Regions from separate parts of the Halomonas hibernica genome, predicted to be linked through region 1. Evidence: predicted binding sites of a transcription regulator. Region 1 holds the regulator's gene; the other holds the start of a gene.
The links. Region 1 encodes FliA, which starts transcription of late flagellar genes. Its sites were predicted from a motif close to CTAAAGTTNNNNNNNNNNCNGCCGATA; they were not measured.
Positions count from the first base shown of each region.

Region 2: a site for FliA is predicted at 3,853-3,879, ahead of FKN99_RS12710 (DUF4019 domain-containing protein). Genes of this name have one in related genera too.

Region 1 is NZ_VIFN01000005.1:246,322-253,546, forward strand. It holds gene uvrA (excinuclease ABC subunit UvrA) at 1-829, shown strand, start outside; gene FKN99_RS10270 (Crp/Fnr family transcriptional regulator) at 1,001-1,744, shown strand; gene FKN99_RS10275 (hypothetical protein) at 1,865-2,410, shown strand; gene FKN99_RS10280 (hypothetical protein) at 2,387-2,578, opposite strand; gene FKN99_RS10285 (OmpA/MotB family protein) at 2,600-3,271, opposite strand; gene FKN99_RS10290 (motility protein A) at 3,276-4,094, opposite strand; gene FKN99_RS10295 (RNA polymerase sigma factor FliA) at 4,138-4,839, opposite strand; gene FKN99_RS10300 (flagellar protein FlhE) at 4,866-5,267, opposite strand; gene FKN99_RS10305 (hypothetical protein) at 5,284-5,862, opposite strand; gene flhF (flagellar biosynthesis protein FlhF) at 5,859-7,225, opposite strand, start outside.
Region 2 is NZ_VIFN01000008.1:31,293-38,517, forward strand. It holds gene FKN99_RS12685 (YqaA family protein) at 1-501, shown strand, start outside; gene FKN99_RS12690 (antibiotic biosynthesis monooxygenase family protein) at 538-855, opposite strand; gene FKN99_RS12695 (helix-turn-helix transcriptional regulator) at 1,172-1,975, shown strand; gene FKN99_RS12700 (carboxymuconolactone decarboxylase family protein) at 2,026-2,325, shown strand; gene FKN99_RS17935 (carboxymuconolactone decarboxylase family protein) at 2,238-2,480, shown strand; gene FKN99_RS12705 (class I SAM-dependent DNA methyltransferase) at 2,617-3,402, shown strand; gene FKN99_RS12710 (DUF4019 domain-containing protein) at 3,403-3,807, opposite strand; gene FKN99_RS12715 (linear amide C-N hydrolase) at 4,022-5,065, opposite strand; gene FKN99_RS12720 (cupin domain-containing protein) at 5,338-5,733, shown strand; gene mqo (malate dehydrogenase (quinone)) at 5,755-7,225, shown strand, end outside.

The DNA of each region.
Region 1 (7,225 bases):
CGAAAAAATCGAAGGGCTCGATCAGCTTGATAAAGTGATCGATATTGATCAAAGCCCAATTGGCCGCACACCACGCTCCAACCCCGCCACCTATACCGGTATTTTCACACCTATCCGTGAGCTGTTTGCCGGTACCCAGGAAGCTCGCTCGCGTGGCTACAAGCCAGGCCGCTTTAGCTTCAACGTTAAGGGTGGCCGCTGCGAGGCATGCCAGGGCGAAGGCATGATCAAGGTCGAGATGCACTTTTTGCCGGATATCTACGTTCCCTGCGACGTTTGTAAAGGCAAGCGCTATAACCGCGAGACGCTGGATATCCACTACAAGGGTAAAACGATCCACGAAGTGTTGGAGATGACGGTTGAGGATGCACTTGAGTTCTTTAGCCCGGTACCGGCGATCGCGCGCCGCCTGCAAACGTTACTGGATGTAGGGCTTTCCTACATCCGCTTGGGCCAGAGCGCCACCACTCTTTCAGGTGGCGAGGCGCAGCGGGTCAAGCTGGCTCGTGAGCTTGCCAAACGTGACACCGGCAAGACGCTGTATATCCTGGATGAACCTACAACCGGACTTCACTTTGAAGATATTCGTCAGCTACTGACCGTATTGCATCGTTTGCGCGACCACGGCAATACCATCGTGGTCATCGAGCACAACCTGGATGTGATCAAGACGGCTGACTGGATTGTCGACCTGGGCCCGGAAGGCGGTTCCGGCGGCGGGCAAATCATCGCCGAAGGCACGCCGGAACAGATCGTCAAGCAGCACGCTTCACATACCGGACGCTTTCTCTCTCCGCTACTTGAACGCGGCAACCGCGCCGCTTCGTAATCGGGCGTTTCAGGGTGGGCATGCGCCCACCCTGAACGTGATTTTATGCCATAATTTAGCCGATTCGCCCCTGTATCAAGGTCATCGGGCAGTGCAGTGCGCGATTAATTGCTTATCGTCATTCGCCAAATAACTTGATATTTGTTAGGCAACACTCATGGAGATCAAGCTGTGAGCGAAGATCAAAGCTGCATTCTTCACCACTTCAGCCACTACTGCTCATTAAGCTCGGCAGATAAAGCCCTGTTAGCGTCCCTGGAAGAGAGCCCTACGGATATCACAGCGGGCTCACTGCTATGGGAACTCGGTGATCCGGCTGGCGAATTTTGCACCTTGAAAAGTGGTTGGGCCTACTCCTATCGCCACCTTGAAAACGGTGATCGACAGATTCTGGAAATTTATTTGCCTGGCGATATTATTGGCCTGCGTGAGTTCGCGTTTTCACAACGTCTGGAAAGTGTTCGCATGATTACAGATGGCGTAATATGCCATTTTCCTCACAAACGCCTGCTTGAAGTATTTCGTCAGTCGGTGCCACTAACCTCGGTGGTATTTGCGATCACCAGCCGTCACCAGGCACTGCTCACCGAGCGATTAGTAACGCTTGCCCGACGCAGCGCTCGGCAAAAAACAGCGCACTTCCTGTACGAAATGTATTTGAGACTGCGCCAGACCAATAGCCATACCGACGGGCAGTTTCGACTCCCGCTCTCTCAAGAGCAGCTGGCTGACATTCTGGGCTTAAGCCCTGTGCATGTTAGCCGCACCTTTAGCTTGCTGAGCGAAGAAGGTCTGGTATTTCGTGATCGTCACAACGTTACGATTCCTGATCTTCAAGCACTGGCGGCAGTCGGCGAGTTTGATGACTGTTATCTTAATGACGACGTTAGGCCATTACTCGAACTTTCTGCCTAGCGGCCACTACCACGTGCAGCCTACGGGCGGTAGTGGTTTATAGAAAGCACCCGGCGCCTTTGCTGCGGGTAACCCCGTCATAAACGCTGGGCTTTTCTTACCCAACCTTGATGTGCTGACATGACACCCTATTCAACAGCCTTGGCAAGCGCCACCCTTCTACTTATTGCACCGTTAACACAGGCGGCGAACTTTAATATGGAGGACATACAGTCGCATGGCCAGTGGCAATCAATGACATTAACGCTGGGTAACGAGCACCACTTTCGCGCCGTTGAAACCCATAGCTATTCCGACGCGACACTCAGCCTGAATGCCACCCAAAACGTGTGTGATTTACCGTGGCTTGAAGTGCGTGTCACGCTGGAGGAGCAGCAAGGCGAAAGTAAAACCGTCAATCTGGTGCCGACCCGACTGCGTATCGATGAGCAGCCCGCGGTAGATACCATGGCAGAGTTCATCACCGAGCGAGGCGATAACGGCTTTTACGTACACTTTTATCTTGCTGATATGCAGACGCTGATGCGCCAGATGGAACAAGGTGAGCAACTTTTCCTGGGGTTTGATCGAGGCGAACAGCCCCCCTGGTACATGACGTTTCAGCTTGAAGGCGCCCATCAAGCGATTGAGCGCATGCAAACGCTATGTGAAACCGCGTCGCCCTGAAAGCCGCTGGATTAAACGCTTCCCCAGCAGTTGGGTAAGCGTTACCGATTGGCGTGAGAGTCCCATCAGCGCGGCCAGGTTTGTACTGGCCGCTTGGATGCGCCGACGATCGGCATCAAGCACCAACAGGGCAGCATACGACTGCAGCAGAAGGGGATGCTTAGACACAAACCCAGCCTTGAGTCCCATTCACCCTTCTGGCTGTTGTCGTAACAACAGTTCAACGCGCCGGTTAGCAGCTCGCCCTTCAGGTGTTGCGTTGCTTTCCATAGGTTGAGTATCCGCATAACCAACGGCTCGCATACGAGAAATAGCGATACCCTGACGTTCCAGGTGGCGCATAACGGCAATCGCACGTCCGGCGGAGAGCTCCCAGTTGGAAGGGAACCGGGTGGTCGCAATAGGAAGATTGTCAGTGTGCCCTTCAACGGAAATCTGACCATCAAAGGCCGCGAACACATCGATAAGGCTTTCTATCACCTCCTGGCCTAGAGAGGTAAGCACTGCCTCACCACTGGGAAATAAAAGGCTATCATCAATGCGTAGCGTTACGCCCTCCTGGCCCTGCGATACGCTGACACCAGGAATATCCAATGCCGCCATTTGGGGCTGTAACCCGCTATGACGTGGGTGAATGCCGGTGGCAAGCGTTGCCAAGGGCAGTGAGCTAATCACGCTGGACATGGACGCCTTCTCGCCCTTAAGTGCTTCATTACCACCGGGGGGAGCCAAGGCCAGCAACAAGACAAACAGCGTAATCAGTAGGGTGAGCACGTCCAGGTAACTGGTCAGCCAGCTCTCATCGCTTTCACCCTGCCCGGCGGGAAGCTCCAGCGCATGGCGCGTATTGCTATCCAGCATCGTCTTAGCCCTTTGCCGTCGCGCTTGGTGTATCAGGCCGGGGCTTTATAGTGGCATCGCGAATCTCATCGTTATAGTTGGCGATAAATGAATTGAGCGTTTCCTCAATAAAAGAGGGCAGGCGGCGCTTGGTGATCAATGAAATACCTTCCAGCACCATGTTCATGGTAATCAGGCGCTCTTCAGTACGTCGTTCTAGCTTAACCGCGATGGGTTTAAACACCAGGTTCGCCAGCAAGATACCGTAGAAGGTGGTGAGCAGCGCCACCGCCATACGGGGGCCAATGACATCCAGGTCACCGGCATCCATGACTTCCAGCATATTAACCAATCCCACCAGCGTGCCAATCATGCCAAACGCTGGCGCGTAGGTCGCCATGGTGCGAAAAATCTGGGCTTCTGCGTGCTCGCGGGCCTTGAGCCGGGCAATCCGCCAACGCAGCATGTCGAAGATCTCATCTTCTTTGGTATTGGCAATGACTAACTGAATACCGGTACGTAAAAACGGATTGCGCGTATGCTCCAACTCGTTTTCGACTGCACGCACATCGCCTTTAAACCATAGCCGGGACATGGCGACCAGCTCGTTGATATCGTCGCGTATATAGGTGTTTTCACGCCGAAAGACAAGCCCTACCAGGCGTACAACGCGTAACACCTCTTTTAGCGGATAGCTTATAAAAGTAGCGGCCAGGGTACCGGTTATAACAATCGCCAGGCCCGGCAGATTGATAAAACTTTCGGGGGACTCCGCAGTAAAGAACAGCACGCTTACTAGCAGCAGCATACTGGCGAATATACCTATCAACGTGGACGGATTCATCAACGGCTCCTCGCCGGTTATTGTGAGTTAACGTATCGGTTGTTTAGGCTGAATCATGCAACCGGGCACGCAGACGGCTAATGGCTTGGCTATGCAGCTGAGACACGCGCGACTCCGTCACGCCCAGCACGGCGCCCACTTCTTTTAAATTCAGCTCTTCCTGGTAATAAAGTGCCATGAGCAGTTTCTCCCGCTCTGGCAACGCCTCAATGGCAGCAATCAATGTTTGTCGCTGCTGCTCATCCAGCAGCTTTTCAAACGGCAAGTTGCTCACATCAAAACTTACCGGCTCACCACCATCGGCAACCAACTCTTCAAACGGCAATAGCTGGCCACTATTGGTGTCGTTAAGCAGCTGTTGGTAATCACCCAGCGGCATCTCAAGCGCCAAGGCAATTTCACTCTCTTCCGGTGAGCGTCCGAGCTGCTGCTCTAGCCGCCGGATCGCGTCGTCCACAGCGCGCGCAGCGCGGCGCACGCTGCGTGGTAACCAATCCCGCGTACGCAGTTCATCGACCATCGCCCCACGGATACGCTGGCTGGCAAACGTCGCAAAGCTGGCACCATGAGCGGCATCAAAACGGCCCAGTGCTTCTAAAAGCCCTACCGTGCCCGCCTGAATAAGATCATCAAGTTCAATGCTTGCAGGCAACCTGACCTGCAGTGTTAAGGCGTGACGTCTTACCAGTGGCATGTATTGTGTGAATAGCTCGCCTTGCTTGATTCTGCCTTGTGCTGTGTACATCTTTTTGCCTCGCGGCTATACAACTTTTACTGATAGTTCACAATGACTTGCAGACCCTGAACACGAACTGGCCGCTGTCCAGGCAGTAACTTAAAACGAAACTGCAAAGGAGCACTTACCTGCCTTCCCGCCAGCTCGGTGACCGTTCCGCGCCCTCCCGAGAGCGCCACACACTGCTCCGGGTGGCATAGCCATGCGTTGATAGCGCTGCCCGGCGGCGTCTCAAGCTGCCAGTGTATCCGATCAATCACCCGATTGTGCACCTGTACAGAATCGGGTGGCGTCATTGACTGGCTACGGGTTTCTCGATCACTCATGGCCACCATCACACCAGGCACCGAGGTACTCCAACTGCCCGCCGCCTGAGCGCTACTGATGAGTCCTATCAACCCGCAAACACCCATCATCTTGAATAGCTTGCCTAACATGTCGAATATTTCCTTATCAGCGCGCCAACACCAGAAGATCGGTGGCCAAATAGTGGCTAGCGGCTTCACGCAGGTTTTCCAACAAGCCTTGGCGCGGCAAAGAGGGCTCGTGCAGTGCCAGCAATCGGCGAGGCCCGCCATTGTCACGCGCCTGGCGAAGTAGCCGGTACATCTCGGCAAATGCGTCAGCATCGCTGTTAATCCAGAGCGCCCAACGCGCATGCCTAGCGCTTAGCTGAGCAAGGTCAGGCGCATTAACGCTAACAGCCTGTATATCCCAATCGTCAGGTGATCCTGCCCAGTGACGGCCCAGCGCAGACCATTGAGCCAGCCGGTGTTGAACCTGTTTGACAGACTGCGCGCCCCGCCCGGGCAAACCAATAATATACAAGGGCTTTTTAGGTCGCGAAGGGGCTTTCGCGACCGGCTGCTCGTCAATCGTGGGGGTGGGCGAAACAGCACCTGGCGCGGGCGCAGGCGCTTCGCTCATCACCTCCATATCACTTGCCAACGGCGCATCAGGCTGGCTGGGTGCCTGCTTCTGACGCTGGCTGTCGGCCCATTGGCGCAAGCCCGCCGCCTGATCCTGGCTCATACACTCACCTCTCGGCTAACGCTGCCCAATTGGCGAATGGCGTCGCGCGCCATAAAGGCGTACATCAACGCATCCAGCATGGCCGTATCGCGGCGTTTTCGGCGCGCGCCCAATAGGCTGAGTAGATCGCTGCGCAGACTGGATGCTTCATCATCACCCGCGTTATCCAAATGCCCTACCACTGACGCGACGCCGCTGGCTAACAGTAGACGTACTTCTGGATCCGTATCCCCGCTATCGGCCTCTTTAAACTGCTGCAACGCGCGTTTGGTGAGCGCTGCCAGACCCTCACTTTGCAGCTGAATGACCAGCTGGAAAAGTACATCGGCGCCTAAACGAGCCGGCGTCAACCAGTAGCGCCGGGCAACGACCTTGGCACTTTCGGGGTCACGAACCTCCCCATACCACGCAAGCAGTACACTGCCCGCCTCATTTTGCACTTCGGCATAGGCGGTCCATAACTGCATGGACTGGCCACGAAACCGCACGCTGACATGATGGCTGAGCGTGCTTTGTTCAAATAGTCCACGTAGCGCAGAACGCTCGCCATGAAAGTATACGCGCTGTGCAGGTGTCACAAGGCTGACCCAAGTCAGCTGTTGCTCATTCAGCCACTGCACGGTTTCTGCCGGAGGCAGCACGGGCAATAGATGCACCGTGGCGCCCGCCGTTTCCGTTCGTGTCTCAAGCCTGGCCTGCCAACCCGCAGGTTGGCGATGTTGAAGCATGGGGACGGCATGCCAAGCGCCCCGTTCGTCCATGCTGATATCCGGCATCGACCAATCACAGCCACGCTCGTTACGGCGTGCCGCCCACACCACACCGGGGGCGGGTAACGCGTGCGGCAACAGACGAGTAAGCTGCGCGCTCTGTAGCTCGCTCGGCAAAGCGCTAACATCCCACATGGCTTCCAGCGTGGCGAAGCCTGCCAAACGCTGGCGCAGCCGCGTCAGTAGTAGTGACAGCCTCCGCCCTTGGCCAAGCACATCTCGCGACCAGCGAGGCATGCGAGCCGGTGCCGTGAAGCCAGGCTGCGGCGCTGCTTTCGCCTGGCTTTCCAGCGCCTGGTTGATCAGCGCATCCGGCAGTGCCACGCTCATATCTTCGGGCACTTGCTGCCCATGAGAGCTAAACAGCACGCGCATACCGTGACGGATAACAATATCCAACACGGGGGCTAGTCGGCCGGCTTCATCCTGCTTGGTAATAATACAGTCATCAAGCTCAGCGCCTGCTGCCCGCGCGGCCTGACGATAACGCAACACGACCTCTTCCAGGGTTTCTGGCTGGCTAGCCGCGTTCAACAGCAGTACCAGTCTTACCGTGGAACTTCCGCCCTGCAAATGCGCAATTTGATCAATAA
Region 2 (7,225 bases), on a different contig from region 1:
ATTTTACCCATTCCCATTGAGCTAATACTCATCCCGCTAATGGCAGCCAACAAGCAGCGGATCTGGCTTTTGGCTACCATCACTACATTGGGCTGTCTGATCGCCTCCCTGGTGGGCTACAGCGTAGGCTTGCTGTTATTTACGTCGGTAGGCACATGGTTTATCAACGTCACCGGTATGCAGGAGAGCTTTCAGGCGTTTCAACTGTTTTTTAATCAATACGGTTTCGCTGCCATTATAGCCATGGGTATCCTGCCTATCCCCTTTCCGATAGCCATGATAACGGCGGGCATTTCGGGCTACCCTGTTTTGCTGTTCTTGCTGGCGGCATTAATTGCTCGTGGCCTGCGCTACTATGGCTTAGCCTGGCTGGTTTATCGCTTCGGTAATCGAGTGCTGTTGCTATGGAAGCGCCATGCGTTGTTTACCAGCTTGATAGGCGGCGTAATAGTGCTGTTGATTGCTCTGGGGCTACAAGCACTCACGCGCTTGATGATGTAACCGACATCAAGCAGAAGACCAGGGAAGTAGCATCCGCTAGATACCGTAATCCCGCTCGACCTTGGCAATCCGAGTTTTAAAGTGCTGATACCACTGCTGATGCCCAAGCCGCTGCGCTTCTTTATGTTCGGCATGCGCCTTCCACGCTTTAATCGAGGCCAAGTCAGCCCAGTAGGAAACCGTAACCCCCACCTCATTTCGAGCCGATTCAACGCCTAAAAAACCTGGCTGCTGCATGGCTAACTCAACCATACGCTCCGCCATGTCATCATAACCATCTTCAATACCCGTGCGCACAGAGGTGAAAATAACGGCGTAATACGGGGGGTCTGGAGTCGTTGCGATAAGGGCCATGAAGTTCTCTTGAGCTGAAAGCAGTTCAAAAAGCATACCGTAGGCGAAGCAGTAGACTCCATAGCTAATTATTGGTGTTTACTCATCAAATCAATATCGTTGCGCGTGAGATGGTGCTTTACCTACGGCGCAGCGGGCAAGAGCCCCAGCTTGGCGCTTGGCTTGAAGGGCACAACCACGTGAATTGATGATTAAACAGTTCATTGCGAAGTGAGAACTTCACTGTCCAAGCATAGCCACTTTCCCAGCCCCTGTGTTTAGGCTTTAATACAGCTTATGCGATGAAGTCCATTCATCAACAAAGCAGGTTGTCGCCATGGCCCACTTTATTCTGCCCGGTAACGCCGTTCATTTGAATTTCCAGCAGCGCCTGCCCAACACTAACCTTCGCACATGGGTGCAATGCCTTTGGTCGATGGGCGGGCAAAGTCCCCTTGCGCATCCCATCGTAGAAAAGCTTTATCCCGATGCAGGCGCCAGCCTCACCATTCACCTTGGAAACTCTCGTCCCATCGTCACGCTCTGCTTTAACAGACACATGTTGCTTGAGACGTTTGATACGTCCACCACCCGGATGGGCATTCGGTTTAAACCGACCAGTATGTATAGCCTCCTGGGCTTAGCCCCGGAACAGTGTATAGACGCGCATCTTTGCTTGGGCGATGACATAAAACCCTCCTGGATGGACAGTTTAATGCCGGTGGTGGAGCGCCTTTATCAGCTTGATGCACCCAAAGGATTAGCCCTGCTTGAAACATGGCTTCTGGGTTTACTCAAAAGTCGACTAACGAGTAAAAGCCCTGTGCCAGGAATCATCCAGGCGATTAACCAGTTACAGCTCCCACCTGAGCAGTTAGCTGCCAATGTTGGGTTAACCCGACGCACCCTGGAACGTCGATTAAAACGTGAAGTCGGTGTCTCGCCAGGCGCGTTGGTGACGTATGCTCGCCTCCACCGAGCGCGACGGTGCTTACTTGAAGCTGACCGGCCGCTATCAGAAATAGCGCTCCACTGTGGCTACTATGATCAGCCGCACTTTACCCACGCCTTCCAATCTTTTACCAACGAAACACCCGCCTCTTACCGCCAGCGCAAGTTGTCGCAAATTTACAAGGCCTAGTACGCACACCTTTATATGCTGAGACCTCACCAATCAACGAGGTCACTGCCATGTCTCAGCGTATTTCTCGACAAGTCGTTTACAAGCTAACCCCTCGCCTTGCTAAACATTTGGTGCCTCTGGGCGAAGTAGCGGCTAATAGCGCGGTAACGCCTACCATCATCCACCTCGTTCAGCTACGCGTTTCCCAGATCAACCAGTGCTGCTTCTGCCAGCATATGCATACTCAGGAAGCCCGAGACGACGGCGAGCATCAGGTAAGGTGGATGTACTGCCTGCTTGGCGGGAAGCCCCCTGCTTCAATAAACAGGAACGTGCAGCCCTTGAGTGGGCCGAAGCGCTTACCTTAATCAGCCAACAGTCTGTTAGCGACAGCGTCTACCAGAATACTCTGGCCGCCTTTGGTGAGCAGGACCTTCTTGAGCTGACCACGGTGATTCTAGCCATTAATAGCTGGAACCGGGTGGCGGTAAGTATGCAGTTTGTGCCTGACATCTCGCTATAAACCGAAAAAGACATCGCAAGCCTGTGCGACGGCCTGCGATGTCTTGATCAAAATCCCCTTCCGCACGGCTGGCTTCTAAAAGCCACTCCACTCGTTTACTATGCGCCACCCTCACTCCCAAGCTACCCAGGCCGCCATGTCCTTTAACGCACTCTATACCGACCTTTCTGGCTATTACGATGTGATGTGCGAAGACATCGACTACCGGGCGCAAAGCAACGCCGTGCAAAGGCTTCACCAAATTTTTGGTAACGGTGGCAACCTTCACCTCGATGTAGCGTGTGGTACCGGGCCTCATGTTCGCCATTTTATTGATAATGGCTATGTGAGCAGCGGGCTGGACATTAACCAGCCCATGCTGGATATTGCCGCCACACGTTGTCCTGAGGCTCAGTTTACGTGTCAGGACATGGGCAACTTCCAGGTAAGCGACCCGCAGGATTTGATTACCTGTTTTTTATATTCGATTCACTACAGCGACGGAATTGAAAAGCTCAAAGCGTGTATTGAAAGTGCGCACAGCGCCTTAATGAGTGGCGGGGTTTTCTGCTTTAACGCAGTCGACAAAGATAAAATCGACAACAATCTGTTTGTGAGCCACACCGTTAAAAAAGCCGACGATGCCTTCACGTTTCGTTCCGGGTGGCATTACAGCGGTAGCGGTGAAAAACAGGCCCTCAAACTTAGTATTGCAAAAACCAACGCGTGCGATACCCAAGTATGGAACGACGAGCACCCCATGGTCGCGGTTAGTTTTGCCGAGCTAATTACGCTGCTTGAGCCCTACTTTGAAGTGCACGTATTCGAGCACAACTTTGAAGCTATCACGCCGTGGAACAACACTTCGGGGAACGCCATTTTTGCCTGCGTGAAGATTCAACACCCCACGGTTGTAGCAACGGGTCAATCCACTTGTTGCTGATCAGTTCACATAGTATCCACTTACTTTCCAAACGCCGTCTTCAAAGTGCGGCGTAATGGTTTCGGTAATATCAGACTTGTTGGCAAAACGCGTTTGATAGATGAACTTTTTGTAATCATTTTTGGGAGCGCCGGGCATAGAGGTTTGCGTGATGACGCGTGTGCGGCGTCTTGCCTCCACCGACCCGAAGTCACGGCGCGCTGCGCTAATGATCCGCTCTAGCATACTGGGCGAAAGCGGACTCTTAAGAAGCGGTGATGACTCCTCCCAAGCCAGCTCATACTCACCACTGTCAATTGCATCAAGCCATGCCAGCGCCGCGGCCTCAGCCGCATCGGTGTTCGCTTGAGCATAAGGTGCCAGCAGTAGCAGGGCTGTAATGAAACAGATCACGATTTTTGGCATGGATAACTCTGGGCAGCGATCAGTAAATAGGTGTGCTTAATTTAATATCGGTACCAGCCGCCATTACTTTAGTATTAATCACAATAATCGAACAAGCTAACCGCAGTTTTTTCTATCCCTTGGCTTTATTAAGTAAGAGAAAGCCCCCTGCGCCAACCGCGACACAGGGGGCTATTTCATGCGCTAACTAGTAAAAAAATGCCCTTAACGCACCTTACAGGCCAGCAAACTCGAAGGGCTCGGCGTCCTCAAACGCGTTGACCGTATTGCCTGCATAAACACTGTTATTCTTGAGGCTCAGTTTGCGAACAGGCGCGCCCTCAGTAAAGTCGGCATCCTTCATATCCACCCAAAACGTGTTAGGCGTAAGTGCCGTCTCGAAATAATAAACAAGGTGTTTCTGATCAGATACCGCTCTCCACCTGGTAGAAGAAATATTCGGCTCCTCTTCTGATGAGATACCGAAAGGAACAGACGCATTGCGGATCACGCTAAATGCGCTGCCAACAGCAACTCTTGTATCGCTCGTTTTAGGAATGGCATCCATGTAGAACGACGCTCTGACAAACCGATCCGCGGCACGGTTTGTGCCAGGCAGCATGACCAAACCACCGATCTGTCTCCAGTAGTCATCCAGCGTCAGTTGCTGCTTGAAGGTGGGCGAGTTTGTCACCACATTGTATGACGTATCGTGATGAATAGTGAGTTTACCGCCGATATACTCAAATATTGCGTTATCACCCTTGGCATCTGAAATTGACAAGTGAAGCGTAGCAAATCGAGTGGTGCCCGGTATTTCAGCAGAGACGACCACAAAAGGCTCATCGCGCAGCGCCTCCACCGCCTCTTCAACGGTCGCAAAATTATCCAAAACATACTGGACCCAGGCAGCCACGGAAAGCCCCTCGTCATCCGGCCCAAAGTCAGGATACTCTGCCTCAGCAAGCCATAGCAGGTTAGCCACCAAGCCTTTTTCGTTCATGCCATCAGTGCTTGAGATATCAAACGCGCTGGTAACGACACTTCCATACTGGGATGTCCAAGTAACGGAGTTGGGTCCAGCCGCACCATCGCGTTCCATTCCCTTTGGAAACAGCCATAGGTTCGGATGTATTTCGTCCCTCCAATCCATGGAGCGCGCCGTGATAATCATGTCATCAGGGCCCTGATATACCGCGCGCGTGCATGCATCCGCTGTGATGGCCACGAACAAGGCACACATGCTTGCCGCTAGCGTTAATTTTTTTTTGATTCCCATGGTGGTTTCCTTTTATTTACAAACGTTATAGAGCCTGCCAGAGATAATTGGCGGCTAACAAGAAAAGCGCCAACCCCTTTTTTATAAAAAGAATAGCGGCATGGAATCCCCAGCCCATGCCCATATTTAAATTATCAAACCTGCTTCACCTTAGGCATAAATTTAGCTTTGGTCACGCACCTTATTGCACAAAATCCGAACTAGTATTTAAACTCAGATGATTGTTCTATTTTTCATCATGTTTTGTCACTACTCACAATCAGGAGTCAGTAATGTTCCGATGTGTAAGGTTATGGACAGGCAGTAACCATCAATCGTGTTTTGAAGAAGGATGGATTGATCTTCCCAAAGGTGAGCGCCATGACTTGCTCAGTGATGTCATCGAAACGACCAGCATCTCCTTTCGGGAAACAAGCGAAGGCGGCAGCTTTAGCTGGCATGACGCTCCTAACCGTCAATTCGTCTTAACGCTTAGCGGCACACTCACTTTCGAGACGCGCACGGGCGACTCATTCACGCTGTACCCCGGCGACATTTTATTGGCGGAAGACACCACAGGTGGCGGCCACCGCTGGCATCTAATCGATAACCAGCCCTGGCGACGCGTATATGCCATAGTGCCTCAGGATATTGACCTTCCCTTTATCAGCGCATCAAGCAAGTGTTGAGTTCCTAAGCGGAGAACGTTCATGCCTACATCAACACAGATTCCCGAGCGGGCAGATATTGTAATGGTCGGCGCTGGCATCATGAGCGCCACGCTCGCCACCCTTCTCAAAGAGCTAGAGCCTTCACTCAAGATTGTGGTACTGGAAACGCTGAAAGATTGCGCCCAGGAAAGCTCCAATGGTTGGAATAACGCAGGCACCGGGCATGCCGCCAACTGCGAAATGAACTACACCCCTGCTCGCTCAGACGGCACGGTTGATATCAGCAAGGCGCTGGAGGTCAACACAGAGTTCGATATTTCACGCCAACTCTGGGCCTACCTGGTCAAGAAAGGGGCCATTCCCAACCCCCAGGCGTTTATCAACCCCTGCCCGCACATGAGCTTTGTCTGGGGCGAGGATAACGTCAACTATCTACGCCAGCGCTTTAAGCAGATGTCATCGCACCACTGCTATCACGGCATGGAATATAGCGAAGACCCCGCGCAGATTGAGCAGTGGACCCCGCTCATCATGGAAGGACGCAGCGATGGCGAGCCCGTCGCGGCGACGCGTATCGTATCAGGGTCTGATGTCGACTATGGCGCGCTTACCCACCTGCTGTTCGACCATTTGTCGCAGCAATCCGGGTTTGAAATTCACTACTTAAAGCACGTACAGGATATTACTCGACAAAACGACAACCGCTGGTGCGTGAAAATGCACGACACGCACAGCAAGCACCATGAAAGCATTCAGGCTGGGTTTGTTTTCATCGGCGCGGGTGGCGGCGCTATCGAATTGCTGCAAAAGTCTGGCATCCCTGAAGGGCACGGCTACGGCGGCTTCCCCGTTAGCGGTATTTGGCTACGCTGCGATATAGACAGCATTAGTGAACGTCACCACGCCAAGGTGTACGGCAAGGCAGCCCATGGCTCGCCCCCGATGTCAGTTCCCCACCTGGATACGCGCATTATTGGTGATAAAAAATCGCTGCTGTTCGGCCCTTACGCCGGTTTTTCATCGCGCTTTCTCAAGCAAGGTTCTCTGACCGACATGTTCCGTTCGGTACACCTGGATAATGTGATTCCCATGCTTGATGTTGCAAAGGATAACTGGCAACTAACGGAGTATCTTGTCTCCCAGGTACTGCAAAGCAAGAGCCACCAATTTGAGATGCTGCGCCAATACTACCCAATGGCACGCCATCACGACTGGACCCACGCCGTGGCGGGTCAGCGCGTGCAAATCATTAAACCCAGCCATGAAAAAGCCGGTGTATTGGAGTTTGGCACCGAGCTAATCGCCTCATCCAATCACTCCCTCGCCGCGTTACTAGGCGCTTCGCCTGGCGCATCAACGGCGGCCTTTATCGCGCTAGAGGTATTAGAGAAATGCTTTGCCGACAAGCTAACCAATGATGGCTGGCTCCCCCAGCTCAAGACGATCATTCCCACCTACGGCATCGACCTTAAAACGGATAAAGAGGCCTGCTACGACACGCGCAAGCAAA